DNA from 4 places in the Streptosporangium sp. NPDC051022 genome. Region 1 is predicted to be linked to each of the others. Evidence: predicted binding sites of a transcription regulator. Region 1 holds the regulator's gene; each other region holds the start of a gene.
What was found. The regulator HrcA, encoded in region 1, represses chaperone genes, less so after heat shock. The targets are predictions, from matches to a motif close to TTGGCACTCTCNNNNNGAGAGTGCCAA.
Positions count from the first base shown of each region.

Region 2: groES (co-chaperone GroES) is a predicted target of HrcA. The motif match lies at 1,564-1,590, and genes of this name have one in related genera.
Region 3: AB0N02_RS31300 (DNA starvation/stationary phase protection protein) is a predicted target of HrcA. The motif match lies at 1,914-1,940, and genes of this name have one in related genera.
Region 4: groL (chaperonin GroEL) is a predicted target of HrcA. The motif match lies at 2,203-2,229, and genes of this name have one in related genera.

Region 1 covers NZ_JBFBCF010000007.1:126,086-129,698, reverse strand. Annotated here, with positions in the region: gene AB0N02_RS15155 (DUF3097 domain-containing protein) at 1-159, opposite strand, end outside; gene AB0N02_RS15150 (hypothetical protein) at 349-1,119, opposite strand; gene hrcA (heat-inducible transcriptional repressor HrcA) at 1,305-2,318, shown strand; gene dnaJ (molecular chaperone DnaJ) at 2,331-3,473, shown strand; gene AB0N02_RS15135 (16S rRNA (uracil(1498)-N(3))-methyltransferase) at 3,612-3,613, shown strand, end outside.
Region 2 covers NZ_JBFBCF010000001.1:682,538-686,150, forward strand. Annotated here, with positions in the region: gene AB0N02_RS03245 (NAD(P)/FAD-dependent oxidoreductase) at 1-861, opposite strand, end outside; gene AB0N02_RS03250 (MarR family transcriptional regulator) at 969-1,496, shown strand; gene groES (co-chaperone GroES) at 1,680-1,991, shown strand; gene groL (chaperonin GroEL) at 2,082-3,613, shown strand, end outside.
Region 3 covers NZ_JBFBCF010000023.1:87,322-90,934, reverse strand. Annotated here, with positions in the region: gene AB0N02_RS31310 (VIT domain-containing protein) at 1-1,086, opposite strand, end outside; gene AB0N02_RS31305 (MerR family transcriptional regulator) at 1,083-1,904, opposite strand; gene AB0N02_RS31300 (DNA starvation/stationary phase protection protein) at 2,018-2,485, shown strand; gene AB0N02_RS31295 (MarR family transcriptional regulator) at 2,712-3,167, opposite strand; gene AB0N02_RS31290 (SPW repeat protein) at 3,324-3,613, shown strand, end outside.
Region 4 covers NZ_JBFBCF010000005.1:359,547-363,159, forward strand. Annotated here, with positions in the region: gene groL (chaperonin GroEL) at 432-2,057, opposite strand; gene AB0N02_RS12760 (cold-shock protein) at 2,382-2,582, opposite strand; gene AB0N02_RS12765 (MoaD/ThiS family protein) at 2,963-3,238, opposite strand; gene thrC (threonine synthase) at 3,260-3,613, opposite strand, start outside.

The DNA of each region.
Region 1 (3,613 bases):
GTCCTCCAGCGTGACGGCCTCCTTGTCGCAGGCGACCACGGCGCCGCAGAAGCCGCCGTCCGCGTCCTCGACCACCAGGTCGAGCTCGGCGGGGACCTGTGGGATCTTCCCCTTGAGAGGGCGCCGCCAGTTTCCCGCAAGCACGTCACGCTCGTACATCACCGACCGTCAACCGCCTCTCGCCAGGGATCAAATGGACGGTAGCAAAAGCCTCCGACGACCGCCGCGCACTCGGGCCGCCGTTCCGCGTGGTTTCGCTCCGCCGTCCGCCGTCCGCCGTCCGCCGTCCGCCGTCCGCCGTCCGCCGTACGGCTCCGCTCCGTCATCCGCCCCGCGGCCCCCGGGCCGTCACCCGCCGTACGGTCCCGGGTGTCCCCACTGACCGGCCGCCGCGGCCGCCTGGCGCCTGCGGGCGCCGCTCCGCTTGACCAGCACGACGATCGTCACGATGACGGCCAGCAGGAAGCCGATGCTCGGCACGCCGATCAGTATGAGCGTGCCGCCGACCACGGAGGTCGCGACGATCTCCTTGCCCACGCCGAACTTGGCGTCCGTGGCCTCGCCCGACGTGGTGCACGTCAGCGGGTAGTCGCCCGCCTTGTCCACCCCGATCCGCAGGGCCAGCTCCCACAGGACGCCGTCCCTGGTCACGGTCTGCTGTATGCCGGGCTGCTGGAGGCGGACCGTCCCCGGGTCGCCCTCGAGCTCGCAGTTGAACTGGGTGCCCTTGGCGGCGGAGACGTAGATGGCGGGCTTGTCGGCCGGGTCGATGCTGACCGTCGTCTTCTGGCCCGAGCCGAACGACGTGGCGGGCGCGGCCTCGGTGACCGCGCTGAAGATGCCGCCCGCGAAGCCGCCGATGCCGATGATCACGCTCAGCACGAACAGCAGCCACACACCGACGATCCAGCCGATGCCGGGCTTGACCTTCACCTTCGGCGGCGGGCCCTGCGGAGCTCCGTAGCCGGAGGGCGGGTAACCGTAGGAAGGAGGGGCGCCCTGGTACTGCCCGCCGCCCTGGTAGGGCTGCGTGGGCTGGCCGTAGGGCTGCTGGGGGGCGCCGTAGCCGGGGACGCGTGCGGTGGCGTCACCCGAAGGGGATCCGAAATCATTGGACATATACCGAATTGTGGGGCTTGACGCTTGGATGGCGATAGCAGATGACTTGACACTGGCTTGTTCCTCGTCATCCTGGTGCCGTGTTATCGCACCCCGGAGGCGGGAGCCGTACACTTGGCACTCGGGAACACAGAGTGCCAGACCTGACGTTTTCCCGTCCGAGCGCAGGTAGGGAGGTGAGCACGTTGGTTGACGACCGCAAGCTGGCGGTCCTACGCGCCATCGTCGAGGACTACGTGTCCACCAACGAGCCGGTGGGTTCCAAGGCTCTCGTGGAACGCCACAACCTGGGTGTGTCGCCCGCGACCATCCGTAACGACATGGCGGTGCTGGAGGAGCAGGGTTACATCGCCCAGCCCCACACCAGCGCGGGCCGAGTGCCCACGGACAAGGGCTACCGGCTGTTCGTCGACCGCCTCTCACAGGTGAAGCCGTTGTCGGGCGCCGAGAAGAGGGCCATCGAGACCTTCCTCGCGGGCGCAGTCGACGTCGACGACGTCGTGATGCGCACGGTGCGCCTGCTGGCCCAGCTGACCCGGCAGGTCGCCGTGGTCCAGTACCCCACGCTGGGCGACTCCAAGGTCCGCCACGTCGAGCTGGTCCCGCTCAGCGAGCGTCGGCTGATGTTCGTGCTCATCACCAACACCGGGCGGGTCGAGCAGCGCGTGGTCGAGCTGCCCGACGTGATCGACGAGAACCGCGTGGCACATCTGCGCGCGATCCTCAACGCCTGCCTGGACGGCTGCGGGCTGGCCGGTGTCCCCGACAAGGTCGCGGACCTGCCGGACCGCCTTCCGGCGGAGGACCGGCCGCTCGCGGCCACGATCCTGTCGGTGCTGCTGGAGTCCCTGGTGGACCGGCACGATGAGAAGATCGTTTTTGCCGGGGCCGCCAACCTCGCGGGGGCCGACTTCACCGTCGGGCTCCGCGACGTGCTGGAGGCCCTGGAGGAGCAGGTGGTGCTCATGCGCCTGCTCGGTGAGACCTCGGACCTGTCGGCGCTGACGGTGCGGATCGGCTCGGAGAATCCCTATACGGGTCTTCAGGGCACGTCGATCGTCGTCGCCGGATACGGTTCGGGGGACAGGCAATTGGCCCGGCTCGGTGTGCTGGGGCCGACACGTATGGACTACCCGGTCACGATGGGCGCGGTGCGCGCGGTGGCACGCTACGTCAGCCAGATCCTGGCTGCATCCTAAGAGGGCAACTAAGTGGCTACGAAGAGCGACTACTACGGCACCCTAGGGGTGCGGCGCGACGCCAGCGCGGAGGAGATCAAGAAGGCCTACCGCCGCCTGGCCAGAGAACTGCATCCCGACGTGAACCCCGATCCTGAGACCCAGGAGCGGTTCAAGGACGTCACGCAGGCCTACGAGGTGCTGTCCGACCCCAACAAGCGCCAGATGTACGACATGGGCGCCGACCCGTTCTCCTCGGGCGGCGCGGGCGCGGGGGGCTTCGGCGCGGGCTTCCCGTTCAGCGACATCATGGACGCCTTCTTCGGCGCGGCCGGCGGCGGCGGGGGCCGGGGTCCCCGCTCACGTGCCCGCCGGGGCCGCAACGCCACCATCAGGGTGGAGCTCGACCTGCGGGAGTCGGCCTTCGGCACCACCCGCGAGCTGGTCGTCGACACCGCGGTGCTCTGTGAGGTCTGCACCGGCTCGGGCGCGGCGCCCGGCACCCACCCCGACACCTGCGACGTCTGTCACGGCCGGGGCGAGGTCTCCCAGGTCACCAGGTCCTTCCTCGGGCAGGTCATGACCTCCCGCCCCTGCCCCCAGTGCGGCGGGTTCGGCTCGATCATCCGCAACCCCTGCCAGGAGTGCTCCGGCGACGGGCGGGTCCGCACCCGGCGGACCATCAAGGTCCGCATCCCGGCGGGTGTCGAGGACGGTACCCACATCCAGCTCGCCGGCGAGGGTGAGATCGGCCCGGGAGGAGGCCCGCCCGGCGACCTGTTCCTGGAGATCGTCGAGCGCCCCCACGAGATCTTCGAACGGCGCGGCGACGACCTGCACTGCACCGTGCAGATCCCGATGAGCGCGGCCGCGCTCGGCACGTCCCTGAGCATGGAGACGCTCGACGGCACCGAGGATCTGGACGTCCGCCCGGGCACCCAGTCGGGCCAGACCATCCCCCTGTACGGCCGGGGCATCCAGCGCCTCAACGAGACCGGCAGGGGCGACCTGCTGATCCACGTCAACGTCGAGACGCCCAACCGCCTCGACCCGGCGCAGGAGGAGCTTCTGCGCGAGCTGGCCAGGCTCCGCGGCGAGGAGCGCCCGCCGGGCAAGTTCGCGCCGGGGCAGCAGGGCTTCTTCTCCCGCCTGAGAGACGCCTTCAATGGCCGCTGACCCGGCTTCGGCGGTCACCGTCCCGGTGACCGCCGGCGGGACCGGCCCTGGGGCACGCCCGTGCCCGCGCACCGGGACGCGTCCGCACGCGGGGCCGGGTTCACACGGCGGGCCGCGTTCGCACACCGCCGAGGGCCGAT
Region 2 (3,613 bases), on a different contig from region 1:
GACGACCTGCTTGAGCTCCTCGCCGCGCAGGTCCATCACGTCGGGCGGGAACTTGTCGGCCGAGGCGGAGAAGCCCCAGTTGATGTAGTCGCGGGTGTTGTCGTACAGCAGGCCGGGCCACCGCCCGATCAGTTCGGCGTCGTTGCCGCCGATGCCGTGCTTGACCGTGCCGTCGCGGTCCCACTTGAACTCCATGACGTGCCAGATGCAGAACCGGCCCTTCGGTGCGAAGGTCAGGGAGATCCCGTTGAAGACCTCGTCGGGCAGCAGCGCCCTGGTCCTCGGGGTCACCTCGACCTTGGCGGAGACCGCGATCACCCCGGTGTCCTTGATCTCCGCGTGCGGCAGGTACTGCCTGCGAACCCTGGAGCCGGTGCCGTCCGCGGCGACGAGCAGGTCGCCGGTCGCCGAGGTGCCGTCGGCGAAGAAGGCGGTCACGGTGCCGTCGTCGTTGCGCTCGTAGTGGGTGAAGGCCTTGCCGAAGTGCACGACGTCCTCCATCCCGGTGAGCAGCACCTGGCGCAGGGTCATCCTGGAGACGGAGCGCTCACTGTCGACGGGGTCGTGGTTGTCGGGCAGCGGGAAGGACGCGATCGTCTTGCGCCTCTCCGTCAGCACGTTGAGGTGGGCGGGCGGCCTCGCGCAGGTGGCGGTGTAGGTGTCGAACAGCTCCCGTGGCAGGCACTCCCTCAGCGCGTGGTTGCCGGTCGGGTCGATGCCGACGCGGTAGCCGTACACACCGTCGGCGCGGGTGCGGTCGCGTTCGTAGACGGAGACCGGGATCCCGGCGCGCCGCAGGCCGTGGGCCAGGCACATCCCGCCGGTGCCGGCGCCGATGACGATCACGTGCGGAGAGGACATTGGAGGCTCCTGCCGGGAAGGGGTTCGCGGGTGTGCTGTACGGATTCCTCGAACGCCTTGTATCTTGATGTTCGAGACATATTTAGCTTGATTGTAGAGAGACTTGAATGTCAAGAGAAAATTCCGGTGACTTCTGGACGGCGCGGGACGGGGGCGGCGGTGAGGAAGATCTCAGAGGGGCGCTGGGGGAGGAGGTCCAGGCGGGACAGGCGGCGGTCGACGCCTTCGACGAGGCGGTCGCCGTCTGCCTCGGGGTGAACAGGACCGACCTGCGCTGCCTCGAGGTCCTGATCCGGCGCGAAACCGTCACGCCGAGCGTTCTCGGGGGCGAGCTGGGGCTCACCACGGGCAGCGTGACCGCGATGCTCGATCGCCTTGAGAGGGCGGGATATCTGACGCGCTCCCCCGACCCGGGGGACCGGCGCAAGGTGGTCGTGCGCGCCACGCGGGAGACCCGGGACAGGGTCGCGGAGCTGTACGGGCCCATCGTCGAGAGAGGGGGCCGCGTGGCCGCGAACTACACCGACGCCGAGTTGCGGATCGTATTGGACTTCCTGCGGCGCTCCAGGGGGCTGTACGAGAGCGAAGTGGAGCGCGTCAGGGGCCTGCCGGCCGCCGGGCGGCGGAGGGTTTGACGTTCGCGTACGGTGCATGAGGGCGCTTCGTGTTGACTGTCAAGGCCACCTTGCATACTGTTCCGTATTGGCACTCTCCCGGTGAGAGTGCCAGATACATGCGACGAGGCAGGTCTGACACCCGCGACGGCAGACCGCTGGTCGCCTCTTCTAGATCATTCAAATCTGAAGGGGAGGTCCGACGTGACGACCGCCACCAAGGTTCCCGTTAAGCCGCTCGGCGACCGCATCGTGGTCCAGCCGCTTGAGGCCGAGCAGACCACTGCTTCCGGCCTTGTGATCCCGGACACCGCCAAGGAGAAGCCGCAGGAGGGCAAAGTCCTCGCGGTGGGCCCCGGCAACTGGGACGAGGACGGCGACAAGCGCATCCCGCTCGACGTCAAGGAGGGCGACGTCGTCCTCTACAGCAAGTACGGCGGCACCGAGGTGAAGTACGGCGGCGAGGAGTACCTCGTGCTCTCCGCCCGCGACGTGCTCGCCATCATCGAGAAGTAATCCACGCTTCGCAGAGATGACGTATCGAGCCCCGGGTCGCGAGAGCGCCCGGGGCTTTGATGCGCCGACGTACTTTCAGAGAGGACCGTCATGCCCAAGATCCTGTCGTTCGAGGAGGACGCGCGCCGCGCTCTCGAGCGTGGTGTCAACGCTCTCGCCGACGCGGTCAAGGTGACCCTCGGCCCGCGTGGCCGCAACGTCGTCATCGACAAGAAGTTCGGTGCGCCGACCATCACCAACGACGGCGTCACCATCGCGCGTGAGGTCGAGCTGGAGAAGCCGTACGAGAACCTCGGCGCCCAGCTGGCCAAGGAGGTCGCCACCAAGACCAACGACATCGCCGGTGACGGCACGACCACCGCGACCGTCCTCGCCCAGGCGATGGTCCGCGAGGGTCTGCGCAACGTCGCCGCCGGTGCCCAGCCGCTGTCCCTCAAGCGCGGCATCGACCTCGCGGCCCGGGCCGTCAGCGACAGGCTGATCGAGTCCGCCAGGCCGGTCGAGGACAAGAAGGAGATCGCCCACGTGGCGACGATCTCCGCGCAGGACGCCAAGATCGGTGAGCTCATCGCCGAGGCGTTCGACAAGGTCGGCAAGGACGGTGTCATCACCGTCGAAGAGTCCAACACCATGGGCCTGGAGCTGGAGTTCACCGAGGGTCTCCAGTTCGACAAGGGCTACCTGTCGCCCTACATGGTCACCGACCAGGAGCGCATGGAGGCGGTCCTCGAGGACCCCTACATCCTGATCAACCAGAACAAGGTCTCCTCGGTCGCGGACTTCCTGCCGCTGCTGGAGAAGGTCGCCCAGACCAAGAAGGCGCTGCTGGTCATCGCCGAGGACGTCGAGGGCGAGGCCCTCGCGGTCCTGGTCACGAACAAGATCCGTGGCACCTTCACCTCGGTCGCGGTCAAGGCGCCCGGCTTCGGTGACCGCCGCAAGGCCATGCTGCAGGACATCGCCATCCTCACCGGTGGCGAGGTCGTCAGCGAGGAGGTCGGCCTCAAGCTGGAGCACGTCGGCCTGGAGGTCCTGGGCACGGCCCGCCGCGTCGTGATCACCAAGGACAGCACCACGGTCGTGGACGGCGCCGGTGACGCGCAGGCCATCGCCGACCGCGTCAAGGAGATCAAGCTCGCCATCGAGCAGTCCGACTCCGACTGGGACCGTGAGAAGCTCCAGGAGCGTCTGGCGAAGCTCTCCGGCGGTGTCTGCGTGCTGAAGGTCGGCGCGGCCACCGAGGTCGAGCTCAAGGAGAAGAAGCACCGTCTCGAGGACGCCATCTCCGCGACGCGCGCCGCGATCGAGGAGGGCATCGTCTCCGGCGGTGGCTCCGCGCTCATCCACGTCGCCAAGGTCCTCGACGACCTGGGCCTGTCCGGCGACGAGGCGACCGGTGTCGCCGTGGTCCGCAAGGCGCTCATCGAGCCGGCCCGCTGGATCGCCGAGAACGCCGGCCGCGAGGGCTACGTCGTGACGACCAAGGTCGCCGAGCTCCCCGTCGGCCAGGGCTTCAACGCCGCCACCGGTGAGTACGTCGACCTGGTCGCCCAGGGTGTCATCGACCCGGTCAAGGTCACCCGTTCGGCCGTCCAGAACGCGGCCTCCATCGCCGGCATGCT
Region 3 (3,613 bases), on a different contig from region 1:
GGACGCCTCGGACAGCCCCTCGCCGAGCCCCTCGGGATGCTCGACCACGGTGTCGAAGGAGAGCACGGCGAACCGGTCGCCGCTCACGAGCGTGTCGACGATGCGGGCCGCCGCGCGCCTGGCGGCGACCATCTTCCAGCCGGACATGCTGCCCGAGCGGTCCAGCACCAGCACGACGTCCTTGGCCCTGGCCGTGGCACCCGCGGGATCGGGGACGACGGTCAGCGTGAACGTGCCCTCCCTCTCGTCCTCCGTCTCGTCCTCCGCACCGCCGGTCCCCTCGTCGGGGACCAGCGCCAGCGACGTCGAGGCGTCGAAGTACAGCCGCAGGATGAAGTCGCGGTCCAGCCGCTCGCCGGGGCTCAGGCGGACGGTGCCGCCCTCCTCCCGGACCACGTGCAGGCTGGAGCGGACCTCGCGCAGTTCCAGGCCCGCCGGGTCGACGGAGACAGCCAGCGACAGCCGTACCGGGCTGGGGAAGCCGGGCAGCAGCACCGGCGGCGTGATCCGGGAGGCGTCGGGCACCGCGTCGGTGTCCGGAGCCCAGCCGTCGCCGGCCTGCTCGCCGTCGAGCGGGGTGCCGGGGATGTAGCGGGGGGCCACGACCAGCGGGAAGCGGAAGGTCGAGGCGCCGTCCTCGTAGGGGAGCGGCTGGTCGAGCGTGAGGCGTACGGTGACCCGCTCGCCGGGCACGATGTTGCCGACCCTGATGGTGAAGACGTCGGGGCGGTCCTCCTCGGCGATCGCCGCCCGCCTGCCCTCGGAGATCGCCTGGTCGTAGTCGGCCCTGGCCTGGCCGCGCTCCTTGAGGGTCCCCTCGATGACGTGCCCGTCGGCCTCCATCCTGAAGGAGGTCACCGCGGCCCGGTCGGGCAGCGGGAAGACATAGGTCGCCTCGAGCGCCACGTCATGGGGGTTGCGGAAGCCCTGGACCACCTCGACCCCGGCGACCAGGCCGGACACGGCGGCGGTCACGTCCACGCTCTCCAGCGGCAGGTTGCCGCGCTCGGTGACGAGCGCCCCCAGCCCGGCGTCCGCGACCGGCTCGCACTCCTCGGGGCGTAGCGTCGTGATCTCGGTAATCATGGCTGGTTCCCTTCCTGGTCCTGCTGATGCTGCGGGTTTGCGGGGACGAGGTCGTGCTCACGGAGGACCGAGAGGAGCGCCTGGGAGGCGGCGCCGATCTCGGCGAGTGCTTCCGGCGACGGGGTACGGCCGCCGCCGTCGAGCAGCAGCGTCACCCCGGCAGCCAGCCGTACGCCGTGGACGGCCACGGGGGACGGGGACGGCGCGCTCCGGGTGTGCGGTGGGGCCTGCGGGGCGCCCCGGGGGGCGGCCGCGCGGGGCGCCCCCTCCGAGGCAGCGGGCTCTGAGGCGGCGGGCTCTGAGGCGGCGGGTCGCGTCGTGGTGCCTGCCGGGGCGGAGGCGGTTCCTGTCGCGGCGGCGGGGGCGGCGAGGGGGCCGGAGGCGGCGTCCGCAGCGGTGTTCGCGGTGGCGTCCGCGGTGGTGTTCGCCGCGGTGGCCGACGGCCCGGCCCAGAATCGGGGACGCCCGGTCCGGGGCGCGGTCCTGTCCGGCTCGCCGTTTCCGCCGGAGGCGGCGTCCTGGAGACCGGCGACCGCCTCCAGCGCCTGGTCGGTCGCCCCGGCCAGCTCGGCCTGGATCTCCGCGATGGTCCGGCCCTCCGCCTGACGGCGCTTGACGGCGATGAGCTGGAGCAGGTGGCGCCTGCTGTACAGCGCGACGCGGCCCCGGCGGGCCGAGGGCGGATCGAGAAGGCCGATCGTGGCATACCACCGGATGAGGCGCTCGTTGGGCGTGTCCCTGACCCGCCCGTTGAGCTGAGCGGTCGGGGACAGTGCCGCGGAGGCCCGCTCCGCCAGTTCACCGATGGTCCATTCCATGCTTCGATAGTGACACTGTCATCGTGACACTGTCAACATAAGGTGGAGATAGGTGGGTAGGGACGTTTTAGGACAAATAGGAAATTGATCCTGAAACAGGGGGAGGACACCGTATGTCCGCGATCACCAGTCCGCTCAAGGGTGAGGACAAGAAGGTCGTCACCACCGCTCTCCAGGGAGCGCTCGTCGACCTCCTCGAACTCTCGCTTCTGGGCAAGCAGGCCCACTGGAACGTGATCGGCCACCACTTCCGCTCGCTGCACCTGCAGCTCGACGAGATCGTCGCGGCGGCCCGGGAGCACGCCGACACCGTCGCCGAACGGGCGGTCGCCATCGGGGCCAACCCCGACGGGCGCGCGTCCACGCTCGCCAAGACGAGCGAGGTGCCGGAGATAGAGGCGGGTTACATCAACGACGGCAAGGTCGTCGCCGCCATGACGGACATCCTCGGGTCCGTCATCCGCAGGATGCGCGAGCGCATCGAGGCCACGGAGAAGCCCGACCCGGTGACCCAGGACATCCTCATCGAGATCACTCAGGACCTGGAGAAGCAGCACTGGATGATCGAGGCGCAGCGCTAGACCGTCTCCGCCGCCCGGAAGACGTCCCGGCCCGACGGGGCCGGGGCGCCCGCGCCTGTCCGCGGGGCGTGCGCGGGTCTTCGGCCGGGCCGTCCGGGGCGGGTCCTGCGGTGAGGACGGTCGCGGAGCCGTACCGGTGTCCGGGGATCGTCGTCAGGTCGTCGGGTTCCGTGACGTCCCGCGCCGTCCTTCACGGCGGGCCGCCGCGTCCTGAGAGACGTCGTCCTCAGGACGCGGCGGGCGCCATCGAGGCGTTCGGGACGGTCGACGCCTGCTCGACCAGCATCTTGATCAGAGGGGCCAGCCGCTGGAGCTCTTCCAGATGGGTGGCGCTGAGCAGGGTCAGTTTCTTCTCGCCCGCACCGGTGAGCGCGAGGCGCACAAGCCGGCGGTCGTGGCCCTCCCCGCGCTTGCGGGTGACGAGGCCGAGGTGCTCCACGCGGTCGATCAGCTGCACGGTGCTGTGGTGCCGCGTGCACAGGTATTCGGCGAGCTCTCTGATGGTGGGTCCCCGGGGGTCGGAATGCCCTCGGATCGCCAGCAGCAACTGGTGCTGGGTGGCGGTGAGTCCCACCTCGGCCGCCCGCTCCTCGCTCCAACGCAGGAAGCGGCGGACCCCGACCCGGAACGCCAGCAGCTTCGCGTAGTCACGGTCGGTGAGACAAGCGGGTAGTGACTTCATACTCATAATCTCCTGGCATGATATTATCACAAAGTGATATATGAGCCGGGCGCCGGCGAGGGGGATACGGCTCCACGCCGCAACTGATCGCGGTCGCCTCGCTCGAGCAACCTCACGCACGCGCGCACGCTGCGTTCGGAGAAGGTGGTGAAAGACATGGCTGATCAGGCCATGAGGCTGCACCCCGACATCGCGGAGTTGCGGGCGAAGTACGAGCTCGCCTCAGAGGCGCCGACCGCCAAGGTGATCGCCGGCCTCGCATTCCTGTCTGGGCTCTACCTCGCAATCTCTCCATGGGTCGTCGGATTCAACAATCGGTTCCCGACCCTGACGGGGAACAATCTGATCACCGGGATCGCCCTGGCGGTGCTGGCTCTCGGATTCGCCTCCGCCTACGGTCGGACCCACGGAATCGTCTGGGTGGCACCGCTGATCGGCGTGTGGAC
Region 4 (3,613 bases), on a different contig from region 1:
CCCACAGAACCCAACCCACCCGCCGCCAGGGAATCGCGACCCCCCTCCTCCGAGCCGCCGAGGAGCGTTTCAGGAGGTTCGACGCGTTCCGGGCCGACGCGATGGTGCTGCACGGCAACGCCCTGGTACACCACGCCTGGAACGCAGCCGACTATGCCCCGCAACCCAAATGCTCCAGACAGGCGAAGCTTCTGCCGTCTTCCCGGCAAAGATGAGGCTTCTCGGGGAAAACGAGCCGTCCCGATCTCACCGATGTTCGAAACCGTCGTGAAACGAACGGTAATTGGCTCCACACCTATCCGCCACGGAACATCAATCCCACTTTCGGAACACCGGGCCCGGAACAACGGCCGGAAAGAATCCGGTCCCCCGGAAAACCAAAGAGGCGACCCCGGTACCCCGGGGTCGCCTCTTTGGGAAAGCGCCTGGACTTAGAAGTCCATGTCGCCGCCGCCGGGCATGGCGGGAGCGGCACCGGCCTTCTCGGGCTTCTCGGCGATGACAGCCTCAGTGGTGAGGAACAGCGCCGCGATGGAGGCGGCGTTCTGCAGCGCCGAGCGGGTCACCTTGGCCGGGTCGATGATGCCCGACTCGAACAGGTTGACGTACTCGCCGGTGGCGGCGTTCAGGCCCTCACCCGGGGTGAGGTTGCGCACCTTCTCCACCACGACGCCGCCCTCGAGGCCGGCGTTGACGGCGATCTGCTTCAGCGGCTCCTCCAGAGCCTTCTTCACGATCGCGGCACCGGTGGCCTCGTCGTTCGACAGCTCGAGCTTGTCGAACGCCTTGGCGCCGGCCTGCAGCAGCGCGACACCACCGCCGGGGACGATGCCCTCCTCGACGGCCGCCTTGGCGTTGCGGACGGCGTCCTCGATGCGGTGCTTGCGCTCCTTGAGCTCGACCTCGGTCGCGGCGCCGGCCTTGATGACGGCCACGCCACCGGCCAGCTTGGCCAGGCGCTCCTGCAGCTTCTCGCGGTCGTAGTCGGAGTCGGTGTTCTCGATCTCGGCGCGGATCTGGTTGACCCGGCCCGCGATCTGCTCGGCGTCACCGGCGCCGTCGACGATGGTGGTCTCGTCCTTGGTGACGATGACCTGGCGGGCCCGGCCGAGCTGGTCCAGCGTGGTGGACTCCAGCTTCAGGCCCAGGTCCTCGCTGATGACCTGGGCACCGGTCAGGATGCCGATGTCGCCCAGCATGGCCTTGCGGCGGTCGCCGAAGCCCGGAGCCTTGACGGCGACCGAGCGGAACAGGCCACGGATCTTGTTGACGACCAGGGTGGCCAGGGCCTCGCCCTCGATGTCCTCGGCGATGATCAGCAGCGGCTTGCCGGCCTGCACGACCTTGTCGAGGACCGGGAGCAGGTCCTTGTTGGCGGAGATCTTGGAGTTGACGACGAGGATGTACGGGTCGTCGAGGACGGCCTCCATACGCTCCGGGTCGGTGACGAAGTAGGGCGAGATGTAGCCCTTGTCGAAGCGCATGCCCTCGGTGAGCTCAAGCTCCAGGCCGAAGGTGTTGCTCTCCTCGACGGTGATGACGCCTTCCTTGCCGACCTTGTCCATCGCCTCGGCGATCATCTCGCCGATCTGCGGGTCGCCCGCGGAGATGGAGGCGGTGGAGGCGATCTGCGCCTTCGTCTCCACGTCCTTGGCCAGCTTGGACAGCTCCTCGGAGACGCGCTCGACGGCGGCCTCGATGCCCTTCTTCAGGGACATCGGGTTGGCGCCGGCGGCGACGTTGCGGAGACCCTCACGCACCAGAGCCTGGGCGAGCACGGTGGCGGTGGTGGTGCCGTCACCCGCGACGTCGTCGGTCTTCTTGGCGACCTCCTTGACGAGCTCGGCCCCGATCTTCTCCCACGGGTCCTCGAGCTCGATCTCCTTGGCGATGGAGACACCGTCGTTGGTGATCGTGGGGGCGCCCCACTTCTTCTCCAGAACGACGTTACGGCCCTTGGGGCCGAGGGTCACCTTGACGGCGTCCGCGAGCTGGTTCATACCACGCTCGAGACCGCGCCGGGCGTCCTCGTCAAACGCGATCATCTTGGCTGCCATACGGCTAGACCTCCCAAACACAGGGTGGCTTGCACCAGATCGAGCCGACGCCCGCGACGGCATGTGGGTCCGCGACTCCGTTCGGCGGACCCCATCGTCTCGATCCAGGTTTGGCACTCACCGGCAGGGAGTGCTAAGCAACTGTTTAGCACTCTCCCCTGTCGAGTGCAAGCCAGGGTCCGTTTGACCTGGTCACAGCTTAGGCGAAGGCCCGGCCCGCCGATCGAAACGACGAGCCGGGCCTACGAGCCGGAGGGGATCCTCGCGGACTGCGCTGCCACGTGACCCTCCGGCAGTTCCCGACGAGCTGACGGAGAGGCCGGGTCAGACTGCTCGAACGGATTCCGCCTGAGGTCCCTTCTGTCCCTGCGTGATCTCGAACTCGACCCGCTGGCCCTGTTCGAGCGCACGATAGCCATCCATCATGATCGCGGAGTAATGGACGAAAACATCCTTACCACCGTCTACCGCGATGAAGCCGTAGCCCTTGTCCGCGTTGAACCATTTGACGGTGCCTTGCGCCACTTCCGACTCCTCTTACTGGACTTGAGGACGCCGCCCATTCCTTCGCGAGGTCCTCAATCTCCGAGGCGGAGACATCGCCTACGTCGATCGTCCTCGACCATACCTGTGGGAGACCGTAGGGCAACAGAGTCAACCAGCAAACTACCGCTTTACGGACGCATTCAACACGCAGACATAGTTTTGCTATCACGATTAGTTAGTTAAATATTACATTATATCTCGATGCCACAAATATGAGCTTGCATCACAAAACACGACACCCGCACACGGCCAGGCCGGTGCGGGTGCGGAAATGTGTCCTATGAGTGCCGTTTCGGTGCAGTGAGCGCCTCGGGCCGTCGCCGGCGATCACCCCTCGGTGACCACCGGGAGATCGGGGCTCAGCCTCCGGCGACCGCGGGGATGATGGAGATCTGGACACCTGCCGGCGTGGCGGTGTCGAGGTTGTCGGCGAAACGGACGTCCTCATCACCGACGTAGACGTTCACGAAACGACGGATCTTGCCCGTTTCATCGAGGATACGGGCACCGATCCCCGGGAAGTCGGCGTCGAGCTTCTGGAGAACGTCCCGCAGGGTCTCGCCCTCGCCGTTCACCTCGGCCTCGCCACCGGTGTACGTACGGAGAATCGTCGGAATCCGCACAGAAACACTCATAATTCAGTACCTTTCAGGAGTTCAGGCGACGACCGCGCGGAACGCGTCGAGAGAAGGCCGGATGACGGCGGTGGGACGCGCCTGGCCCGCCACCGCGTCAAGGGTCTTCAGGCCGTCGCCGGTGTTGAGCACCACCGTTTCGCCGTCGGGGTCGATCCGCCCCGACTCCACCAGCTTGCGCAGCACGCCGACGGTGACACCGCCCGCGGTCTCGGCGAAGATGCCCTCCGTCCTGGCCAGCAGGTGGATCGCCTCGACGATCTCGGGGTCGGTGACGTCCTCGACCGCGCCGCCGGTACGCCGGGCGATGTCGAGCACGTAGGGGCCGTCCGCGGGGTTGCCGATGGCCAGCGACTTGGCGATCGTGTCGGGCTT